2 regions of the Neobacillus sp. B24 genome follow, and region 2 is predicted to be linked to the other one. Evidence: a T-box and tRNA genes for the amino acid it is inferred to sense, from the RefSeq annotation. Region 2 holds a T-box; the other holds one or more tRNA genes.
What was found. The T-box of region 2 lies ahead of ileS (isoleucine--tRNA ligase). A T-box ahead of a tRNA ligase gene usually reads a tRNA of that ligase, here a tRNA-Ile.

Region 1: it encodes a tRNA-Ile, which carries the amino acid that the T-box ahead of ileS (isoleucine--tRNA ligase) is inferred to sense. The anticodon was not compared.

The regions. Positions count from the first base shown of each region.
Region 1 covers NZ_AP035777.1:4,435,007-4,441,557, forward strand. Annotated here, with positions in the region: gene ACZ43M_RS22005 (response regulator transcription factor) at 1-795, opposite strand, end outside; gene ACZ43M_RS22010 (sensor histidine kinase) at 788-2,248, opposite strand; tRNA gene ACZ43M_RS22015 (tRNA-Glu) at 2,435-2,506, opposite strand; tRNA gene ACZ43M_RS22020 (tRNA-Ser) at 2,513-2,600, opposite strand; tRNA gene ACZ43M_RS22025 (tRNA-Asn) at 2,604-2,678, opposite strand; tRNA gene ACZ43M_RS22030 (tRNA-Ile) at 2,714-2,790, opposite strand; tRNA gene ACZ43M_RS22035 (tRNA-Gly) at 2,795-2,868, opposite strand; tRNA gene ACZ43M_RS22040 (tRNA-His) at 2,874-2,949, opposite strand; tRNA gene ACZ43M_RS22045 (tRNA-Phe) at 2,974-3,046, opposite strand; tRNA gene ACZ43M_RS22050 (tRNA-Asp) at 3,054-3,130, opposite strand; tRNA gene ACZ43M_RS22055 (tRNA-Met) at 3,134-3,207, opposite strand; tRNA gene ACZ43M_RS22060 (tRNA-Ser) at 3,369-3,461, opposite strand; tRNA gene ACZ43M_RS22065 (tRNA-Ile) at 3,479-3,555, opposite strand; tRNA gene ACZ43M_RS22070 (tRNA-Met) at 3,739-3,815, opposite strand; tRNA gene ACZ43M_RS22075 (tRNA-Ala) at 3,834-3,909, opposite strand; tRNA gene ACZ43M_RS22080 (tRNA-Pro) at 3,924-4,000, opposite strand; tRNA gene ACZ43M_RS22085 (tRNA-Arg) at 4,017-4,093, opposite strand; tRNA gene ACZ43M_RS22090 (tRNA-Leu) at 4,112-4,200, opposite strand; tRNA gene ACZ43M_RS22095 (tRNA-Gly) at 4,206-4,280, opposite strand; tRNA gene ACZ43M_RS22100 (tRNA-Leu) at 4,291-4,375, opposite strand; tRNA gene ACZ43M_RS22105 (tRNA-Lys) at 4,385-4,460, opposite strand; tRNA gene ACZ43M_RS22110 (tRNA-Val) at 4,622-4,697, opposite strand; tRNA gene ACZ43M_RS22115 (tRNA-Glu) at 4,702-4,776, opposite strand; rRNA gene rrf (5S ribosomal RNA) at 4,818-4,934, opposite strand; rRNA gene ACZ43M_RS22125 (23S ribosomal RNA) at 5,018-6,551, opposite strand, start outside.
Region 2 covers NZ_AP035777.1:458,738-465,288, forward strand. Annotated here, with positions in the region: gene ACZ43M_RS02310 (L-2-amino-thiazoline-4-carboxylic acid hydrolase) at 1-253, opposite strand, end outside; gene ACZ43M_RS02315 (LysR family transcriptional regulator) at 411-1,292, shown strand; gene ACZ43M_RS02320 (DUF4179 domain-containing protein) at 1,325-3,397, shown strand; T-box leader at 3,497-3,738, shown strand; gene ileS (isoleucine--tRNA ligase) at 3,785-6,551, shown strand, end outside.

The DNA.
Region 1 (6,551 bases), 1.4 Mb from region 2:
TATCAATAGTCGTCTTCTATAGTCACTAGGAGAAAGGCCAGTAGTTTTTTTAAACACCCTGCTAAAATAGTTAGGGTCCTTATACCCAACGTTATAACAGATTTCCTTCAAGCTGCTTTCTGGATTTTTCATCATTTCCTTGGCCTTATCTACCCGTAATTGAGTAAGGTAATCAATAAAATTAACAGAAAATCGTTCTTTAAACAACTTACTTAAATAATAGGGACTAATACCAACATGCTCCGCTGCATCTTCTAATGAAATTGACTTAGTAAAGTTCTCCTCTATAAATCCTTTTACTTTATTCATCTTTTTGTCTTCATAAACAAGATTCCAATCCATTTCTTCGGTTTCAATAGGTACTATCGCTGACTGAAGTTTTCTTCTTAAACTTTCTTGCTCTTCTTTTTCCTGTCTTTCCATCTTGAGTTCGGAAAGAATCCGCTCTACTGCTGCAACTAGTTCATCTTTTCGGGCAGGTTTTAATAAATATTCTTTCACACCCTGCTGCATGACTTGTCTTGCATACTCGAATTTATCAAATGCTGATAGCATGATGACTTTTATATGTGGCTGCTGGTCTTTAATTAATTTTACTGCCTCAATACCATCAATCCCTGGCATTTTAATGTCCATAATGATGATATCAGGAGCAAATTGGTGAGCCAGTTGGATTGCTTTTCTCCCGTTTTCAGCCTCTCCAACAATCTCTATCTCTTTTAATTTTGTTGATACAATCAGCCTAAGTACCTGTCTTTCCAGCATCTCATCATCTACAATTAGTAATTTATACATAACCTTTTGCGATAACCTCACTTTCAGCAGCAACTGGGAGCATTAGCACAATTACCGTTCCCTCACCCTTTTTGGATTGAATTTCAACTACCTGGTCCTGTCCATAAAATAATTGCAATCGCTTTATTACATTTTGAAGTCCAATCCCTGTCGAATGCCCGGTGTGCTTGGTTGATTGTTGACTGTAGTGCATAGTATCATCTAGCTCCACTAATCTTTTCTTTGTTTGTTCATCCATTCCAACCCCATTGTCTGCTACTTCAACAATGACTTGACTATTTTTTTTATAAACCCGAAGACTTAAAACTGCATCGCGCTCATAAGACTCAACGCCGTGGATAAATGCATTTTCAATAATTGGCTGCAATGTTAAAGAAGGTATTGGGAGTGATAAGCAAGACTCATCAATCTCCTTCTTAAACTGTACCCTGTCACCAAACCTGGTCATTTGGATAAAAAAATAATTATGAACGACGGCGACCTCCTCCTTCAAAGTCGTCGGTTTGTCCAGGCTGCCCAGATTGTATCTTAGTAATGCCGCTACGGAATCAATCAAATCACTAGTCCGTTCCGCACCTTCAATGTAGGCCATTCTTGAAACAGTATTTAATGTATTAAAGAGAAAATGAGGATTTATTTGATTTTGCAAACTCTTAAGTTCCATTTCTTTTAACAAGTTGTCTAACTCTGATTTCTGTTTAATTTCCTGAATTAATCGGCGAATATTTTCTCTCATATTATTAAATGTTTCGGCCAGAAAACGAAGTTCATCCCTTGTAGGTGCTTTAATATCAGGACCGTCAAATTTACCCGCCGAAATTTCCTTCGCAGCCTGTGATAAATGGGTTATTGGCTTCGTCATCCCTTTTGAAAACCAAAGGGCAAATAATAGGCTGAGAAATATGGTTATAGCAAAAATAAAAATGCCAATTGAGCTGAAGAGCTCGTTTCTTTTATGCATTTCTCTATAGAACGTTTGATAATTCGTTAATTCATGATTAATTAATGCCAATGTCGCCTCTTGTATGTATAGCGATATTCTTGACAATTCCGTTAAATGGGCCGAGTAAACCTCAATCTCATTTCGATCATATGCATTTATGATCACACTGCATTCGTCTAGAAAACTTTCAATCAAGTAATAGTAATTCTTTACTGCAATATCTTGGTTAATATGTATTTTTAGTTGGGCTTGCAAAGATTTTAACTTTTCCCGTTCAGATGAATAACTGCCCAGTCTATCACTAGAATGATCAAGCAAATAATCATCTATGGACTCGTAGACAGCTTTTGTACTGATAGATAGGTCATTTAACAAAAAGAATCTTTGCAAGATGGCATTATATTCTTCACCGGATTTTTGGCTGTTTTGAAACAAAAAATAAGCAACACTATTAATTAGGAGTACAAGGACCATGGAGTACACAATAATTTTAGTACGGATAGATACCACAGATTACTTCCTCTCTTTTCCTTTTATGGGCTATTTTTTAGTTTAAACCCAACCTCTTCCAAATTCAATTGAATCCAAATGATTCTGACTTTTTTTAAGCCCAAAGTACCATTTTATATCAAGTATGTGAGTAATCAACAGAAAACACAAAAAAACTGATGACATATTGTCATCAGTCCCTTTGTATGACCCCTACGGGATTCGAACCCGTGTTACCGCCGTGAAAGGGCGGTGTCTTAACCGCTTGACCAAGGGGCCAAATTACAGAGAAGAAGGGATTCGAACCCTCGCGCCGCTTCCGCGACCTACTCCCTTAGCAGGGGAGCCCCTTGAGCCACTTGGGTACTTCTCTATATGGCTCCGCAGGCAGGATTCGAACCTGCGACCGATCGGTTAACAGCCGATAGCTCTACCACTGAGCTACTGCGGAATAATAAGAAAGCTGCATACTCAATGCAAATTATATGGTGGGCCTAAATGGACTCGAACCATCGACCTCACGCTTATCAGGCGTGCGCTCTAACCAGCTGAGCTATAGGCCCATAATGGAGCGGGTGATGAGAATCGAACTCACAACAACAGCTTGGAAGGCTGTGGTTTTACCACTAAACTACACCCGCATGTATGGGGCGGCTGAAGGGAATCGAACCCTCGAATGTCGGAACCACAATCCGATGCGTTAACCACTTCGCCACAACCGCCGTGATTTATTTTTAAATAGAAGGTGGCTCAGGACGGAATCGAACCGCCGACACATGGATTTTCAGTCCATTGCTCTACCGACTGAGCTACTGAGCCACTTTAGTGGCGGTCTGGACGGGACTCGAACCCGCGACCTCCTGCGTGACAGGCAGGCATTCTAACCAACTGAACTACCAGACCGAATTGCGGGGGCAGGATTTGAACCTGCGACCTTCGGGTTATGAGCCCGACGAGCTACCGGACTGCTCCACCCCGCGACAATAAGAAGTATAAGATTACGTCATGCTAAAAGCTAACGTATGACTGTATCAATCTCAGTAAGCTTATTCAAGCAGCAGCTCGATTGATACAACTCGCAGAATATTCAACGATGCAATGGTCGTTGCTCCACCCCGCGACAATAAAAATGTGTTTATAATGGCGGAGGAAGAGGGATTCGAACCCCCGCGCGGTTTAACCCGCCTGTCGGTTTTCAAGACCGATCCCTTCAGCCAGACTTGGGTATTCCTCCATTATATATAAAACTATTGGTGGACCTTGTAGGACTCGAACCTACGACCGGACGGTTATGAGCCGTCTGCTCTAACCAGCTGAGCTAAAGGTCCAAGTAAAGGTTCATTAACCAATATGGTTAAAATCTGTCTGTCCCCATCTCAGAAAGCTTATTCAAGCAGCAGTTCGATGGGTACAACTCGCAGCTTGTTCAAGGAAGCCTTGCTCGTTGCTCTAACCAGCTGAGCTAAAGGTCCAAGTAAAGGTTCATTAACCAATATGGTTATGAGACAATTTGGTAGCGGCGGAGGGGATCGAACCCCCGACCTTACGGGTATGAACCGTACGCTCTAGCCAGCTGAGCTACACCGCCAAATTTCTAATTGAGTTATGGTGGAGCCTAGCGGGATCGAACCGCTGACCTCCTGCGTGCAAAGCAGGCGCTCTCCCAGCTGAGCTAAGGCCCCATAATCATGTAAGATGGTCGGGAAAACAGGATTCGAACCTGCGACCCCTTGGTCCCAAACCAAGTGCTCTACCAAGCTGAGCTATTTCCCGAAAATATAATTTAAAATGGCGCGCCCGACAGGAGTCGAACCCATAACCTTCTGATCCGTAGTCAGACGCTCTATCCAATTGAGCTACGGGCGCATATAAGATTGAAATAAATGGTGCCGAGGACCGGAATCGAACCGGTACGGTAGTCACCTACCGCAGGATTTTAAGTCCTGTGCGTCTGCCAGTTCCGCCACCCCGGCATTTCTGGAGCGGAAGACGGGATTCGAACCCGCGACCCCCACCTTGGCAAGGTGGTGTTCTACCACTGAACTACTTCCGCAAAATATAAATGGTGCGGGTGAAGGGAGTCGAACCCCCACGCCTTGCGGCGCCAGATCCTAAGTCTGGTGCGTCTGCCAATTCCGCCACACCCGCAATATTTGATGGTGAGCCATGAAGGATTCGAACCTTCGACCCTCTGATTAAAAGTCAGATGCTCTACCAACTGAGCTAATGGCTCATACTATGATGATTCCCTAAATTTTGATTGTGGACGTCAGATGTCCCCGCCTCAGAAAGAATATTCAAGAAGCGGCTCGGCATGTACAACTCGCAGCCTTTTCATAGAAGCTTTGCTCGTTGCTCTACCAACTGAGCTAATGGCTCATACTTTAATTTAAGTGGTGGAGGATGACGGGATCGAACCGCCGACCCTCTGCTTGTAAGGCAGATGCTCTCCCAGCTGAGCTAATCCTCCGAAATGGTGACCCCTACGGGATTCGAACCCGTGTTACCGCCGTGAAAGGGCGGTGTCTTAACCGCTTGACCAAGGGGCCAACTATAATGTAGACAAAATAATAGCCCCAAAAGGGGCTTAGCCCGGCAACGTCCTACTCTCACAGGGGCTTTCGCCCCAACTACCATCGGCGCTGAGAAGCTTAACTTCCGTGTTCGGTATGGGAACGGGTGTGACCTTCTCGCCATAGTTGCCAGACTATTTTTTTTAGGTTTCATTCCCTCAAAACTAGATAATGCAGAAGAAGTGTTGTAAAAACGAGTTCACCAGTAATACATGACTTGGTTAAGTCCTCGATCGATTAGTATCAGTCAGCTCCACATGTCACCATGCTTCCACCTCTGACCTATCAACCTGATCATCTTTCAGGGATCTTACTAGCTTGACGCTATGGGAAATCTCATCTTGAGGGGGGCTTCATGCTTAGATGCTTTCAGCACTTATCCCGTCCGCACATAGCTACCCAGCGATGCCTTTGGCAAGACAACTGGTACACCAGCGGTGCGTCCATCCCGGTCCTCTCGTACTAAGGACAGCTCCTCTCAAATTTCCTGCGCCCACGACGGATAGGGACCGAACTGTCTCACGACGTTCTGAACCCAGCTCGCGTACCGCTTTAATGGGCGAACAGCCCAACCCTTGGGACCGACTACAGCCCCAGGATGCGATGAGCCGACATCGAGGTGCCAAACCTCCCCGTCGATGTGGACTCTTGGGGGAGATAAGCCTGTTATCCCCGGGGTAGCTTTTATCCGTTGAGCGATGGCCCTTCCATGCGGAACCACCGGATCACTAAGCCCGACTTTCGTCCCTGCTCGACTTGTAGGTCTCGCAGTCAAGCTCCCTTGTGCCTTTACACTCTACGAATGATTTCCAACCATTCTGAGGGAACCTTTGGGCGCCTCCGTTACTCTTTGGGAGGCGACCGCCCCAGTCAAACTGCCCACCTGACACTGTCTCCCACCCCGATCAGGGGTGCGGGTTAGAATTTCAATACAGCCAGGGTAGTATCCCACCGACGCCTCCACCGAAGCTGGCGCTCCGGCTTCTCAGGCTCCTACCTATCCTGTACAAGCTGTACCAAAATTCAATATCAGGCTACAGTAAAGCTCCACGGGGTCTTTCCGTCCTGTCGCGGGTAACCTGCATCTTCACAGGTACTATAATTTCACCGAGTCTCTCGTTGAGACAGTGCCCAGATCGTTACGCCTTTCGTGCGGGTCGGAACTTACCCGACAAGGAATTTCGCTACCTTAGGACCGTTATAGTTACGGCCGCCGTTTACTGGGGCTTCGATTCAGAGCTTCGCTTACGCTAACCCCTCCTCTTAACCTTCCAGCACCGGGCAGGCGTCAGCCCCTATACTTCGCCTTGCGGCTTCGCAGAGACCTGTGTTTTTGCTAAACAGTCGCCTGGGCCTATTCACTGCGGCTCATCACAGCTATTCACCGTAATGAGCACCCCTTCTCCCGAAGTTACGGGGTCATTTTGCCGAGTTCCTTAACGAGAGTTCTCTCGCTCACCTTAGGATTCTCTCCTCGCCTACCTGTGTCGGTTTGCGGTACGGGCACCTTTTATCTCGCTAGAGGCTTTTCTTGGCAGTGTGGAATCAGGAACTTCGGTACTATATTTCCCTCGGCATCACAGCTCAGCCTTATGTGAGAAGCGGATTTTCCTGCTTCTCAGCCTAACTGCTTACACGCGCATAACCAGCAGCGCGCTTACCCTATCCTCCTGCGTCCCCCCATCACTCAAACGATAAAGAGGTGGTACAGGAATATCAACCTGTTGTCCATCGCCTACGCCTTTCGGCCT
Region 2 (6,551 bases):
GATTTTCATACTTATTTGCTGTGTTGTGATTTTTGGGAATATACTTGAATAAGGTATGATTCTGTCCTTCCTTTGTAGCTTGTATTGCAATGTCTTCAGCATCTTTATAGCCAAAGTTTTCAAGTCCCTTTTGCAGTAATGCAATTCCTTTTTCCTTAAATTTTGAAGTAACCTGTTCATCTATTTCAGTGAATATTTTTGCTGTCATAACTTCCATGGATTGTGGGGGTATAACATGACTTGCTATACTCAAGTTCAACACCTCTTTAAAAATTTATATATTTAAAAACAATAAAACCGATAAAATTACTAGTATTTTGATTGTTATTATAAATTCAATGGTTTATATAAATCAATTGAATAATTATAATACTAAGTATGAAAAAAATTCATGATTGGGGTGTCTTTCCTTGTCTCTAATTAAATATGAAATTTTTAGAACCGTTGTGGAAACTGGAAGCATATCTAAAGCTGCAGAAACGATCGGACTAACTCAATCCGCCGTCAGTCATGCCATTGCCAGTCTAGAGTCTGATTTTGGTTTTACATTGTTAACCCGGGGACGTTCAGGTATTCAACTAACCATCAATGGTGGAAAAATATTGATATACGTAAGGGAAATATTGAAATGGAATGAGCAAATGATGCAGGAAGTTTCAAAAATTAACGGCTTGGAAACCGGTATTGTACGAATTGGTACACTTCCGAGCGTATCAATCCAATGGCTGCCGAAAATCATTAAACAATTTAATAAGGAATTTCCCCATATTGAAATAAGGTTATTTGAAGGAGATTATGATGAAATCGATCAATGGATCTTAGATGGAACCATTGATTTTGGCTTTATGTCCTTACCCGTTTCAAAAGCATATGAAGTTATTCCATTAAAAAAGGACAAACTTTTATGTATTGTACCGGATACACATCCTCTGGCAAGGCAGGAACTCATGCATTTAGAGCAGCTTAATGATGAAGCGTTCATTATGCCTAAATCAAGCATTGATAAGGATGTCCATCGAATTTTGAAAGAACATAAAATCAAACCTAAGATTAAATACGAAATTGCGGAAGATCAAGCCATCATTGCCATGGTGCAAAATGGTCTGGGGATTAGCATCCTGCCCGAAATGATTCTGTATCGCATTCCTGAAAATATTCGAATCCTTCCATTGGAGGATGATTATTACCGCCACATTGGGATTGCTGTCGCATCATTTCGGAATTTAGCACCAGGATCAAAAAAACTAATAGGTTTTATACAAGAATGGTTATATGATGGAAATAACTACTAGTTTAAAGAGAATATTTAAAGGGGGACACATTTATGATCCCAGCAAAAATGGATCCCATATCAATCATTACTTTAAGAGAAAAAAGTGTTGAGTCCGTAGTAGATTGGTTCGATCAGCATAAACAATCGTTCTATACTTTAGGTTTTTCTTATCTTAGGACTCAGCAGCAAATGGAAGAGCTTTTTTATAGAACGATTTTAAAAGTCCACAAGGAATTGCCTCAGTATAAAAATGAAACATCATTCGAAATGTGGGTAACGACCCTTTTCGTACCTATTTGCCGGGAGCTTTCTGCTGATAAAAGTTTACAAGGTTCTGAGCAAAGTGAACCGCGTCAGGATTTATTTATAGCGCTTGATAACTTAATAGAGTACGAAAGAGAAGCGGTAGTTCTTACATATATAAAAAAAATCTCTCAGGAGGAGACGGCACATCTTCTCCAAGTTTCTGTTGAAAAACTGAAAGAGTATTTATTTTCTGGAATTCAGTTACTTAGAAAAGCAATGGAGTTCGGCTCATCCTTTAATGGCTGTGAGGAGTACCATAAGGTTTACATAGATTACTTAGAAAGAACGTTAGAACGTTCGAAAAAAATTGAGTTCGAAAAACATGTATATCATTGCCAAGACTGTCAAGAGGATTTGGCTGCGTTTCAGGATGTCATGTTAACACTGTCAAGTCTTACAGAAAGGCTGGAGCATTTTCATGTACCAACCCAGTTCATGGACAACATTAAAGCCAGGCTGGCAGAAGAGGAAAAGCAAAGACAACAGAAGATCAAAAAACGTAGAAGAATAGGGATTGTTTTTGCAAGTGTGCTTGCCCTATTAATTGGTATAGAAGGGATGACAGGGTCTTTTTCCAACCTTTACTATACGTGGACAGAAGAAGACCAAGAGTTACGTACCTTTTTGAATCAGGACTTGGGTGAAAGGCTGAATCTGAAAGCGGAAAGCAATGGGGTGAAAATTAAGATTAAGGCCGCGATTGCCGATGAAGTACAGACGCTAGTTTTTTATGAAATAGAAGACATAAATGAAGACAATCAATATATGATGAATTATCAGGATGGGGTCTATGTTGAGAATGAACATAAAATCATGACTTCAGGCTTTCCAAGATACTTTCCACCGGATCTTGAATCGGAGGTAAATAAGGAAAAAAAGAACGTGTATCAAGGGAAAATGAGCCTGCTTCCACTCTCTACGGATACTGGGACAATCAAACTTGAGATAAAAAAACTTCAGAAATTGATACACGATCCTTCTAATCAGAATGGTTTTAATCCCTATGAAAACATGGATTATAAAACAGGGGAATGGAAGTTCGAGATTCCCGTGACTAAACAACCATCTAAAGAATATGAACTGAATGAAGAAACGGAAATCGAGGGGATACCGGTCCGCTTTAATAAACTATCCATTGCTCCAACAGCGACAATTCTCCAATATTCTCTTAATGTTGAACAGTCAGCTAAGCGGATAGATGCACTTAATTTTGAGCATTTGATAATCAATAATAAAAAATTAAAGGCTGATAGGTATGGCAGCAATTTTGTGGATTCACAGCTAGATATGAATTGGTTTGCTTTCCGAACATATTTTGAGCCAATCATTGGAGAAAGCCCCAAAGAAGTTCAGATTAGCTTCCAATCAGCCCAATTATCCGTTGACGACCATAAAACCATCAAGCTGGATGCTTCTAAAGTATATCCGCAAACCTTTGAATATGCAGGCAGTACCATTTCCATTGACAAGGTGGAAGTTGGAGAGCCTACAAGTGTTGTCATTAGCAATCATGAAGTTGAAAATCGAGAGTTTGAGGCGCTTAACTTCAATATTCTAGGACAGGGTGACAACGAAACTACCTCAATGGATATGAATGTTGAGGGAGTGGTTATTGATAAAAACGGGGTGGAATACGATATGGATAAACATCCAGTCGCCTATGAAGAAATCGAGCAGCCCCGTTATTTCTTTACCGTTCAGAGACTGGAATTACACAGTAACAACATTCAAGAGAAAGTGATTCCTAAAAGCCTGGAGATTTATGGATACAGCACGACAAAGTATTTGGATGATGTTGTGAATATTTCGTTAGAATAACTGTATATAAAGGGGTGCGGCTTAAGCTGTGAAGTTTTGTGATCATAACCCCTTGTTTTTATGTGTAAGGGATGGTATTATATACAAAATATTCCATTAATAAAATCAATGAAGAGAACAAGTACGTAAGGATAGAATCTACAGCGAGCTGGGGTTGGTGGGAGCCAGTGAGGAAGCCTTAACGGAAACAATCATCTCTGAGATGCAAGACTGAACACTGTAGTAAGTCTTGACGGGTTTCCGCCGTTAAAAGGAACACGTATGATAGTACGGTGACAAAGCGCTGTTGTGTTTTTCAACAGAATTTGGGTGGTAACGCGGGTAATGCACTCGTCCCTTTCTTTAGGGACGGGTGTTTTTTATTTTTCTAAAAAGGAGGTTTTGATTATGGAGTTTAGCAATCAGAAGAAAAGCAGAGTGCAGCGGGAAAAGCGGATATTGGATTATTGGGTGAGTAACCATATTTTTCAGCAGTCCATGGAAAATAGAAAACATAATGAAACCTTCGTCTTTTATGAAGGTCCGCCCACTGCCAATGGCCTTCCCCATGTTGGCCATGCATTAGGAAGGACACTAAAGGATATTATCGCAAGGTACCATACCATGAACGGAAAGCATGTGGTAAGAAAAGCAGGTTGGGATACACATGGCCTGCCAGTAGAATTAGGTGTGGAGAAGGACCTGGGCATATCCGGCAAGCAGGAAATTGAAAAGTACGGTGTTGAAGCATTTATTAATAAATGCAAAGAAAGTGTTTTTTCCTACGAAAAGCAATGGCGGGAATTTACTAGGGATTTAGGCTATTGGGTGGATATGGACCATCCATATATGACAATGGATAATCATTATATTGAATCAGTTTGGAATATCCTCGGAACCATTCACGAAAAAGGATTACTTTATAAAGGGCACCGTGTTTCACCTTACTGTCCCAGCTGTCAGACTTCCTTGAGTTCTCATGAAGTGGCTCAAGGATATAAAAATGTGAAAGACTTAAGTGCCACGGTTAAATTTAAACTTAGTGAAAATGAATATGTACTGGGCTGGACCACTACTCCATGGACGCTCCCGGCTAATGTGGCGTTAGCGGTAAATGGAAATCTTGAGTATGTAAAAGTCCAAATAGACCACGAAACGTATATCGTATCTTCAGCCAGATTGGATCAGGTAATAAAAGCCCCATATCAAATTCTCGAAAAAATAAAAGGGAAAGATTTGGTGGGACTTCCCTATCAGCCTCCATTTGAGTTTGTAAAGGTAAACACTGGTCATAGTATTGTCGCAGCTGATTTTGTGACGGACGATAGCGGGACAGGAATTGTTCATATTGCACCAGCGTACGGAGAGGACGATTATAGGCTTGTACAGGAAAACGGGCTTTCCTTTGTCAATGTAGTAGATGAATCCGGCAGATATATGGACGTGGTTACGCCGCTTGCGGGAAGGTTTGTGAAAGAATGTGATGTGGATATTGTGAAGCTGCTGCATGACAAAGAGCTGCTTTTTCATAAAGAGAAATATGAACACTCCTATCCGCACTGCTGGAGGTGCGATACTCCGTTACTTTACTATGCGACGGAAAGTTGGTTTATCAAAACAACTGCATTAAAGGCTGAATTTATACACGAAAACCAGCAAGTAAATTGGTATCCAGACCATATCAAAAATGGCCGCTTTGGAAACTTCTTAGAGGGTATGGTCGATTGGAATATCAGCCGAAAGCGCTACTGGGGGACCCCTTTAAATGTTTGGGTGTGTTCTTCATGTGGTAAAGAAGCGGCGCCAAAGAGTGTTGAGGAATTAAAGGAGAGAGGTGTTGAAGAGTTTGCACATGTTGAGCTTCATAAGCCATATGTAGATGCAATCAGGCTAAATTGCCCATCTTGTAAGGGAACAATGCATAGGACGCCTGAAGTGATTGATGTCTGGTTTGACAGTGGTTCCATGCCATTTGCCCAATACCATACACCTTTTGAAAATGCTGAACTCTTTCAAAAACAATTCCCAGCTGATGTGGTGATTGAGGGAATTGATCAGACAAGAGGCTGGTTTTATTCATTGCTAGCTGTCTCTATCCTTTATACTGGCAAAGCTCCTTATAAAAATGTGCTGGCAACGGGCCATGTTTTAGATGAACATGGACAAAAAATGTCAAAAAGCAAAGGCAATGCCCTCGATCCAGTTGATCTTATAAAAACCTTTGGTGCTGATGCCCTTAGATGGTCACTGATTGAGGATAGTGCCCCATGGAATGCCAAGCGTTTTTCCGACCGAAATGTACAAGAAGCAAAATCCAAGCTAGTTGATACACTTTCAAGTCTTTATCATTTTTATAAGCTTTATGCTGATATAGATTCCTTCAAGCCGCAAGTCCACTCAACCGGCACTTTATCGGTTATGGATAGATGGATTCTATCACGGCTGATGACAACGGCATCCCTGATGAAAAAGGAAATAGATCTTTACCAGGTAACGAACGCTGCAAGATTGGCAGGCCAGCTTGTTGAACAAGTCAGTAATTGGTATGTACGCAGAAATCGGGAACGGTTCTGGAGCCAAGGGATGACGGATGATAAATTGGCAGCGTTTCATACTTTACACAAAGTATTATTGGAGCTTACCAAGCTGTTGGCGCCTTTTGTTCCTTTTATAACAGAAGAAATTTACTTCTCGCTAACAGGAGAAAGTGTTCATTTGACTAGCTATCCTAAAGCAGTGATAGAGCTGATTGACGAAAAGCTTGAAAAACAAATGCAGGCAGTTCTAGAAATTGTTGAGCTGGGGAGAAGTGTTCGGAATAAGCATCAAATTAAAACAAAACTACCGCTTGGAAAAATGGTGGTTATCTCAAACAATCAAGAAGCAGGGGCACTTGCTCCTTTTGAAGAAAGTATCAAAGACGAACTTAATGTAAAGACTGTCGAGTGGGTTGATTCCTCGCAAGAGTTTATTGAGGTAAAATTGAAGCTCAATTTCAAAACAGCGGGTCCGCGCTTAGGTAAAGTCGTGAATCAGGTCAATCAACGTCTAAATAAAACCACAGCAGAGGAAGTAGAACATTTTCTACACACAAAATCCCTTGCTGTAACATTACAGAATCAAGAGGTTGTATACCTGGGGGAAGATGATGTTCTTGTTCAGAAAACTGCAGTCC